DNA from 3 places in the Microbacterium esteraromaticum genome. Region 2 is predicted to be linked to each of the others. Evidence: predicted binding sites of a transcription regulator. Region 2 holds the regulator's gene; each other region holds the start of a gene.
What was found. The regulator LexA, encoded in region 2, represses DNA repair genes until DNA is damaged. The targets are predictions, from matches to a motif close to TCGAACANNTGTTCGA.
Positions count from the first base shown of each region.

Region 1: recA (recombinase RecA) is a predicted target of LexA. The motif match lies at 1,443-1,458, and genes of this name have one in related genera.
Region 3: PTQ19_RS02445 (HNH endonuclease signature motif containing protein) is a predicted target of LexA. The motif match lies at 1,929-1,944, and genes of this name have one in related genera.

Region 1 is NZ_CP118100.1:1,332,550-1,335,820, forward strand. It holds gene pgsA (CDP-diacylglycerol--glycerol-3-phosphate 3-phosphatidyltransferase) at 1-213, shown strand, start outside; gene PTQ19_RS06060 (CinA family protein) at 210-692, shown strand; gene PTQ19_RS06065 (helix-turn-helix domain-containing protein) at 867-1,175, shown strand; gene PTQ19_RS06070 (DUF3046 domain-containing protein) at 1,191-1,412, shown strand; gene recA (recombinase RecA) at 1,657-2,700, shown strand; gene PTQ19_RS06080 (regulatory protein RecX) at 2,706-3,271, shown strand, end outside.
Region 2 is NZ_CP118100.1:2,122,050-2,125,320, reverse strand. It holds gene PTQ19_RS10010 (S9 family peptidase) at 1-1,049, opposite strand, end outside; gene lexA (transcriptional repressor LexA) at 1,118-1,804, opposite strand; gene PTQ19_RS10000 (LysM peptidoglycan-binding domain-containing protein) at 2,122-2,478, shown strand; gene PTQ19_RS09995 (histidinol-phosphate transaminase) at 2,568-3,271, shown strand, end outside.
Region 3 is NZ_CP118100.1:535,043-538,313, reverse strand. It holds gene PTQ19_RS02460 (DUF4209 domain-containing protein) at 1-394, shown strand, start outside; partial or broken gene PTQ19_RS02455 (IS256 family transposase) at 897-1,061, opposite strand; gene PTQ19_RS02450 (MarR family winged helix-turn-helix transcriptional regulator) at 1,428-1,862, shown strand; gene PTQ19_RS02445 (HNH endonuclease signature motif containing protein) at 1,976-3,271, shown strand, end outside.

The sequences.
Region 1 (3,271 bases), 790 kb from region 2:
GAGCATGTCGTCGCCGCGGCATGGATGGGCAAGATCAAGACCGCGGTGCAGGGCGTGGCGCTGAGTTGGGCGCTGCTGCCGTTGCACACGGTGATCGGCATGGAGCCGTGGGTCGTCGTGACACAGGTGCTGATGGTGGTGGCCCTAGTGCTCACCGTGGCCAGCGGGATCGACTACGTGGTGGCGCAGGTGCGGGGAAGCCGCCGGAGATGACGGTCGCCGCCGAACTGCTGACTCTCTTGGCGGAGCGCGGGTGGCGACTAGGCGTCGCTGAGTCGCTGACCGGCGGCGCCGTCTCGGCGGAGCTCGTGACGGTACCTGGAGCATCTGCGGTGCTCAACGGAGCGGTCGTGGCGTACGCCACACCGGTCAAGCAGACGCTTCTCGGGGTGGATGCGAAACTGCTGGAGCAGCACGGGCCGGTGCACCCCGAGGTGGCGGAGCAGATGGCCGACGGGGTGCGTCGCGCCGTCGCCGTCGACGCACGAGCCACTGAGGTGGGGGTGAGCACCACCGGCATCGCGGGCCCCGACTCGCCCGACGGTCAGCCCGTCGGGACCGTGCATGTGGGCGTCGTCACGCCTGTCGTTCGTCTGGTGCGCTCGTTCGTGTTCGCGGGGGATCGGTCACAGATCCGTACCCAGGCGCGGGATGCCGTCCTGGCCGCCGCGCTGGAGGCGGTGCGGGAATAGCACGGCTCGTTGTGGGGTTCCACGTGATGTGCGCAACACACGACACGACTATCCGTTGCACAGCCGAAGGTTCACAACCGAGGCACAGGCAGAAACAGTAGATTCAGCAGTACCCGGTGGCGTTAGACTGGCGATCCACTCGGATTCAGAGATTGTGTGGGAGGGGAGGTTCCGATGATTCTTGTCAGACAAGAGATCGGCGAAGTGCTGCGGGACTTCCGCCTGCAGAAGGGGCGCACTCTGCGTCAGGTCGCAGGCAAGGCCTCCGTGGCGCTCGGTTACCTGAGCGAGGTGGAGCGGGGCCAGAAAGAGGCATCCAGCGAGATCCTCGCGTCGGTGGCAGAAGCGCTCGATGTGCCCATCTCGACGATCATGCGCGAAGTCGGCGACCGGATCTCGGTCCTCGAGGGACTCAGCCCCTTCCCCGACGTCGTTCCCGACGACCTGGTGGCATCGGTCGAGCCCGAGCTGTCGCTGCACTGAGCGGCGAGGCGAAGCGTGCGACGCAGTGAGTTTCTGCGCGCGGTCGACGAGGAGTTCGGCGCGCGCTCGAACGCGATGACCCACGATCTGTTCCTCGGCGATGTCGGAATGACGGCGCATGATGCGTTGGAAGCCGGCATTCCGCCTCGGCAGATCTGGCTCGCGCTGTGCGCTGAGGCGGATGTCCCGCCGGAGCGCCGCTACGGCGTGGGCAGGGTCGAACCACGCCGTCACTGAACAGATGTCCGCGCCTTTTCCGGCGTGTCGTCGAATCTCTGTTCGATGAGGGCGTATCGTTCTGCACAAGTGGTTGCGATGCGCTTTCTTTTCACAGTGCGCGGGATAGCCGACGCGATGTCGGTGGCCCCGCCTACGGTGTGAGAGGTGGTTGCGAACCACTCGCCTTGTCGGAGAGCCGCCCCAGAGGGGGAGGTCGCGACAGCCTACAGGCGGCAGCAATCGAGATTCTGAGGAGCACGTCATGCCATCCACCGACGACCGCGAGAAGGCCCTGGATTCCGCTCTCGCGCACATCGAGCGCCAGTTCGGCAAGGGATCGATCATGCGACTGGGCAGCGAAGAGCGCGCACCCGTCGAGATCATCCCGACCGGATCCATCGCGCTGGACAGCGCCCTCGGAATCGGAGGGCTGCCCCGCGGGCGCATCATCGAGATCTACGGTCCGGAATCGTCCGGTAAGACCACGTTGACCCTGCACGCGATCGCCAACGCGCAGCGCGCCGGTGGTATCGCCGCCTTCATCGACGCTGAGCACGCGCTCGACCCCGAGTACGCACGCAAGCTCGGCGTCGACATCGATCAGCTGCTGGTCTCGCAGCCCGACACGGGTGAGCAGGCGCTCGAGATCGCCGACATGCTGATCCGCTCCGGAGCCATCGACCTGGTCGTGATCGACTCCGTCGCCGCGCTGGTGCCCGAGGCTGAGATCAAGGGCGACATGGGTGATTCGCACGTCGGTCTGCAGGCTCGACTGATGTCGCAGGCGCTGCGAAAGCTCACTGGTGGGCTGAACCAGACGAAGACCACCGCGATCTTCATCAACCAGCTGCGCGAGAAGATCGGTGTGTTCTTCGGCTCTCCCGAGACCACCGCGGGTGGAAAGGCGCTGAAGTTCTACGCGTCGGTACGCCTCGACATCCGCCGCATCGAGACACTGAAGGATGGCACCGAGGCGGTCGGAAACCGCACCAGGGTGAAGGTCGTCAAGAACAAGATGGCGCCGCCGTTCAAGCAGGCCGAGTTCGACATCCTCTACGGCGTCGGCATCTCGCGCGAAGGCAGCCTGATCGATTTCGGCGTCGAGCACGGCATCGTGAAGAAGTCCGGATCGTGGTACACCTACGACGGGGATCAGCTCGGACAGGGCAAGGAGAATGCCCGGAACTTCTTGCGCAACAACGACGACATCGCCCTGGCGATCGAAGAGCAGATCAAGCAGAAGCTCGGTATCGGAGTCAAGGCTGAAGCGCCGGCCGATGAGCTCGCCGAGCGTCGCCCGGCCTGATCATCATGAACGGCACTGGTCAGGACGACGGCCGCGAACACCTCGCCCCGGTCATCCCGATCTTCGGTGGGTCTGTCGATGTCGGCAGGCCCACCGCCGGGGCCGAGCGTGGACGCCCCGCGCGAGAGCCTGCAGCCCCTCAGCTGGACGAGACATCTCCGGCGGCGCGCGCCGCCGCTGCACTCGACCACGCGGAACGCACCGTCGCGCTGCGTGCTCTGAACGCGGCGCACGCCCGGGACGCGCGGGACGACGCTCGGGAGGGCATGGACGATGAGTCCGTGAAGCTGCGCGAGAGAGCCGAAGAGGCGCTTGTACGCAAGCTGCGCTCCAAGGCGCTCTCGGTCGCCGAGTCTCGGGCGGTTCTGCGCGAGCACGATCTCGACCGGGAGACCATCGACGAGATCATCGACGAGTTCAGCGATCGCGGATACATCGACGATCGAACACTCGCCGAGCTACTGGTCACCTCGGGTGCAGAGCGTAAAGGGCAGGGGCGGGTCGCGCTCGCGCGGGTGCTGTCGCAGCGGGGGATTCCCCGCGACATCGCCGAGGAGGCTCTGTCGGAGTT
Region 2 (3,271 bases):
GCGTCGGCGCCACCGGTGACCGTCGTCACCGTGCCGCGGTCCAGATCGAGGAACCACAGTCCTGCGCCGACCGTTGCGCCCGCTCCTGAGACGAGCACCCGTGAGCCGCGCACGTCATCGATGCTCGCGCCGGCCGTGATGGGCACGTCCAGCTGCGTGGCGTTGCCGTCCGTGCCGATCCGGACGATCCGATCGTCGCCGTTGGTGCGCACCGCGACGATGCGTCCGTCGTCGAGCGGGCGGTACCACCGGTTGCCGAGCACCCACAGTCCGCCGCCGGTGTCAGCGTCGGCGGGCGCCACCGGCGTGGGAGCAGCCGCGGTCTCATCGACCCGCACGCGCTGCAGGTTCCAGCGTCCGGACGGGTCATCGAGGTAGAGCAGCTCGTCATCGCTCACCCACTCCGGCTGCAGTGCCGCGCGGGTCGACACCGACATCATCGCATCGCCGTTCACCGATGCCACGTGCAGCAGTGCGAGCTCCCAGGGCATGTGCTCTGTGCTCCACTGCACCCACGCGATGCGGGAGCCGTCCGGCGACAGTGCCGGGTGCGCTACGAAGCCAGTAGTCGAGACGACCACGCGTACGGCGTCGTCGTCAGCCGCAGCCGAGCCGTCCACCGGAATCTCGACGATCGCGCGCCGGTGCGGCTGCGGGCGCAGGTCTTCGCGCACAGCCAAGAGGCGCCCCTGCTGAGCGCGCAGACCGCCGTACGCGGCGCCGGGCGCCGTGAGCGGCTCGGGATCGCCGGACGAGGGCATCCGATACACCCGCTGGTCAGAGCCGTCCACGAAGAACAGCGTTCCCTCGTCGTCGGCGGTCCACGAACCGCCACCGTATTCGTGCACGCGGGAGCGGGCGTTCCACGGCGCGGGCAGGATCTCGGCGCCGGTCGAGCTGCGCACCGTGATCCGGCCGCCCTCGGAGGGCACCGACTCACCCCACCAGATCTCGTCGCCGACGAAGAGAGCGCCGTCGATCCGGGGCGCAGCCTGCGCGATCTGAGCAGCGGTGAACGGAGACGGCCACGAACCGAAAGACGAGGTCATGCGCTCGAGCCTAGTCCCGGGTGCCGTCCGACCCGCCGTGGTCGGAGGCCGCTCGCTCGGAAGCGGGCTCAGACCGTGCGCAGCACCGCGACGACCTTGCCCAGCACGACCGCGTCATCGCCGAGGATCGGTTCGAAGGCAGAGTTGCGGGGCAGCAGCCAGGTGTGTCCATCACGCTGACGGAACGTCTTGACGGTCGCCTCGCCGTCGATCATGGCAGCCACGATCTCGCCGTTCTCGGCCGAGCTCTGGGTGCGCACGACCACCCAGTCGCCGTCGCAGATCGCGGCGTCGATCATCGACTCGCCGTTGACCTTGAGCATGAACAGCTCGCCCTTGCCGACCAGCTGACGGGGTAGCGGGAAGATCTCCTCGACCTGCTGATCAGCGGTGATCGGCACTCCGGCGGCGATCTGCCCGACCAGCGGAACGAGCGCCGCATCGCCGACCGCGGGCGCGGTGTCGGCAGGGTTCTCGGTGCTCGCGCCCGGAAGGTCGATGAGCACCTCCATCGCGCGGGTCTTGCCCGGGTCGCGGCGCAGGTAGCCGCTGAGCTCGAGCTGGCCGAGCTGATGCGTGACGCTGGAGAGCGACTTGAGGCCCACGGCGTCACCGATTTCGCGCATGCTCGGCGGGTAACCGTGCCGTGCGATCGAATCCTGAATGACCTCGAGGATCGCCATCTGCTTGGGGCTCAAGTTCTTGCGACGTCGCGTGCGCGGAGCCTCGGCTGCGGGGGCGGTGTTGTCGCTCATCGGTGCTCCTTCATGGTTCCTGCCGGTGCGGATTCCGCGGCGTCGCGGGCGTCCGATTCGAATGTCGGTGGCCCGTGGTGGGCTGTCCACATCGAAACGGTATCCGAGAAACGGCCCGAAACGGAAGATCTGTTCGAGCGTGTCGCGCCTTCCTCGTAGACGTTTTCGAAAAAGTCTTGACAGATGTTCGATATCGAAGATAACTTCGGTACGTAGCTTCGCATCCGGCATCCCCGGCCGGGTGCCGGATGCGAAAGCTGCACCATGTCCTCGCTGACTGGCGGGCCGGGTGCAGTGTGACAGGAGAGGAGCCACCCATGAGCACGATCGATATTCAGGCACCGATGGCCCCGGTTCCGGCGACGCGCCTGCGGATCACCGCTCGCGGCCGCCGAGTGGTCGTCATGCTGGCTGCGCTCCCGGTTGTCGTCGGCGTCATCCTGTCGGCTCTCGCCGGCGGTTCCGCACTCGCCTCCGGTGACCTGGCAGAGCCGGTGACGTTCGAAACGGTCGCCGTGATGCCCGGTGACACGCTGTGGTCGATCGCGGACGAGGTCGCGCCGGGTGCCGACCCGCGCGTGGTCATCGAGGACATCAAGAGGTTGAACAATCTGCGCTCCGGCATGATCCAGGTCGGCGCCGAGATCGCGATCCCCACTGTTTACACCGACTGAGCACCGTGTGCACCCACTGAGCCTCGGATGCGCGCGTGCGCGGTCGTCACGAAGGCGTCGCCGGTGGGCGTGAGACCTACGATGGAACAGTGACTTCTCTTGACGAGCTACCCCTCCGCGACGACCTCCGCGGACTCACTCCCTACGGCGCACCCCAGGCACCGCTGCCGATCGCGCTGAACGTCAACGAGAACACCCATCCGGTGCCCGATGAGGTCGCCGACGACATCCTCGACGAAATCGCGCGTGCACTGCGTGAGGTCAACCGCTATCCGGATCGTGAGTTCACCGCACTCCGTGAAGGCTTCGCTGAGTACCTCGGCCACGGGCTCACCGCCGATCAGATCTGGGCGGGCAATGGCTCCAACGAGGTGCTCCAGCACATCCTGCAGGCCTTCAGCGGTCCGGGCCGCACAGTGTTCGGATTCGCCCCCACCTACTCGATGTACCCGCTCCTGGCGCAGGGAACCGGCGCGCGGTGGGTTGCCGGTGCGCGCGACGACGACTACGCGCTGACGCCCGAGAGTGCGGCAGCACAGGTCGCCGAGGCTGATCCCGACGTCGTACTGCTGTGCGCTCCCAACAACCCCACCGGCACGCCCATGGGACTCGACGTCATTGAGGCCGTCTACGAGGCCGCACGGGGTGTGGTCGTTGTCGATGAGGCCTACTTCGAGTTCGCGCCGCACGACTCGGTCTCGGCGCTCACCCTGTTGCATGGGCGGCCTCGCCTGGCGATCTCGCGCACTATGAGCAAGGCGTTCGCCTTCGCCGGTGCGCGTGTGGGCTACCT
Region 3 (3,271 bases), 1.6 Mb from region 2:
ACAACTGCTCGCGCCGCAACTGGAGCACCTCGTGCGCCTCCACCTTCGAAACGCCGGTCAGTCAACCACCACGATCGATGAGCGCGGGATCGAGAACGAGATCGGCCTATCCGCGCTCATGACGCGCGACTCTACAACTGAGATCTTCGGCCCGAACCTTGCATACGAAATTCGCGCGCTCTTTTGCGGCCCGATAGGACCGAACCTGCGCAATCAGTACGCCCACGGACTCAGCAATGATTCAGCTGTCGGCTCGGTCGAGGCACTGTACTGCTGGTGGTTCATGCTGAGACTCGTGTTCGTCACGTTCTGGAATCACATGCACGACGCGCAAACGGCCGACAACCATGAGCCTGCCGAGCGCTCACCGGCCGAGCCCAACGCCGCGTCTTGATCCCGCGGCGCGCTCCTCTAAGCCCGACAGCGGCCGGTACCGGTTAGCGCGTAGGCGGAAGCCGAGAGTGCCGACAACGCCATTCAGCGCCTCAAACGCGCTCGTCATCGCTACCGCTCGCCTTCGAGGATCATCTCTATGCGACGAGGGCTGGCTCCACGGAGTAGCCATTGAGTGGACGTCTGCCACTCACCGCGGTAGATCAAGCTGTCCTTGGGTGCTGTCATAAATCCGTCAGCACTAGCAGGGTGCCAGCCTTCGAGCAGTAGCGTCACGCGGCGCGCAAGGTGCGGCAAGAGCCGGTCATCTGTTTGATCTGTGAACTGCCATTTCGGGTACACAGTGACACCGGATGCGTCGAACGCATACAGTGCGCTTGCCTGTTGGCGCGCATGTAGAGGAGACCGGAGTAGTGCTGCTTGCCCGGCCAGGTTGGGAAGTCGCGCAGTCAAGCCCCGGGAAGTGGTGTAGCGGTCGGTGATCCTCCTGCTGTTGGTTTCGGTTAGGCACCGAGTTCGAAGATGGTGTCGGTCACCTCCTCGGTTCCGTTGTCGGGGACGAGGGTGAGGCGGGACTTGGCGAGAATGTCGAGGCCGAGGTAGCGGCGGCCTTCGGCCCATTCGTCGGTCTGTTCGGCGAGCACGGTGCCGACGAGGCGGATGATCGCGCCTGACGCCGCCAGAGTGAGACCGGGGCCGTCCGCAACCGCGAAGGCCGCGCCCGCGTGTCACAGAATTACTGGCAGGGAACATCGAATCAACGACGCGGGGACAAGATCATTGGCGCGGAGTACCGAATCACTGTCAACGGACAGTTGATGCGGCACAGACACACCTCAGATTTCCGTGACCAAACCGTTGCACTCGTTACCTCGCCGTTATAGAGTGATCGCACGGTGAATGTTTGCTGTGGCATCCACCGCATGTGATTGCAGGACACTCTTGGTGCAAGGGACAAGGGCCGGCCGGACGCCTCTCCGGCCGGCCCTCATGCATCCGCCGGCCGCGCTTCGCGCCGCACTACGCTTGTCGACATGACAGACCGCGAACTGGCGCTCCACGCGTGGGAAAGCCTGTTCCGCGCGCAACACGAGCTCTTCACCGCCATGAGCTCCGACTTCAACGACGCACCGATCACCCAGGCCGAGTACGACGTGCTGCTCACCGTCGTACGCGCGCCGCAGATGACCGTGCGCCTGCGCGACGTCACCACGAACATGCTGATCAGCCAGCCCAGCGTGTCACGCCTCGTCGACCGGATGGTCGACCGCGGCCTGGTCACGAAGAGCGCCGACCCCGACGACGGCCGCGGCTCAGTGCTCACCGCGACGGATGCCGGCGCGCGCGCGTTCCGGCAGGTCGCCACCGCACACGGGCGTTCGATCGCCGAGATGATGGCAGCACTCGACGACGACGAACTGCGCAGCCTGCTGGAGCTCACGTCGAAACTCCGCGATAGTCGAAGATAGCAACGAATCCGCGCACGCGCGGCTCGAACATCGGATGCCGGAATCTCGGCATACTTCCAAGAAAACTCGAACAAATGTTTGACTACACATCTGAATCTCCGTAGCCTGGTCTCATGACCAACCACCTGACCCCGCTGAGTGAGGCGATCGAACGCCTGCACGCAGCCTGGTCAGGTGCGCACGACGCGACCGACCTCACCCGCGCGCAGCTGATCGATGCGAACGACGCGCTCGGCGCTGTGCGCCGTCTCACCGATGCGCTGCAGACCGAGATCGCGGCGGGCATCGCGTCCGAATCTCGGACGAGCCTGGGGCCCGACTCGCTGGCGAAGCAGCAGGGATTCCGCAACGCGACGCAGATGATCGCCACCACGACGGGCATCTCGACGGCCGAGGCCTCTCGACAGGTCCGCGTCGGAGAAGCGACCGCGCCGCGCACAGACCTGGTGGGCGACCGACTCCCCGCCAAGTACCCTGCAGTGCAGTCCGCACTGTGGGCAGGCGCCCTGGGCGCCAGCACATCGGGCTTGATCATCGCGCTGCTCGACAAGGTCCGCTTCAAGGTCACGCCCGAGCACCTCGCCGCAGCCGAGGAACAGTTGGTCGAAAAGGCCTCCGGCCTTTCGGTGGACGACGTGCGCAAGCTGCTGTCCCGCGCCGAGGCCTGGCTCGATCCCGACGGTGTAGCCCCGCGCGAGGACGAGATCCGCGCGCAGCGTTCGGTGACCATGTTCGAACGCGACGGCGCATTCCATCTCAACGGTGTCTTCGATATCGAGGCGGCGGCTCCCCTGCGCGCCGCGATCAACGGATACGTCTCCGCGCAGTTCGCCGCCCGCAAAGATGCCATCGATCCAGACGCCCCCGACGCCGATCACCGCACCGTCCAGCAGTTGCAGGCCGATGCACTCACCACGCTCTGCGCGCACGTCATCGGGTGTGACAACGACGCCCCGGCCCTGGCCGGCGCAACGGTGATCGTGCGCGTCGACCTCAGCGACCTGACCGACGGCACCGGCTACGGCACCATCGACGGCTCAGACACCGCCGTCAGCATCGGCGCCGTGCGCCGCATGGCGGCATCCGGCGGTGTCATCCCCTGCGTGCTCGGATCCGACAGCGAACCGCTCGACTGGGGACGCAAACGTCGCTTCTTCACCTCCGCACAGCGTCTGGCACTGGCAGAACGCGACGGCGGATGCGCGATGTGCGGCCTGCCGCCCGAAATGACACGCGCCCACCACATCAGATGGTGGCAACGAGATGCCGGACCGACCGATCTCGACAACGGCGTCCTGCTCTGCGAGACCTGTCATCACCGCATCCACGACAACGGGTGGGACATCCGCATCGACGGTACCGGCGCATCGGCCGCAGTGTGGCTCATCCCACCGCCCAGCGTGGACCCG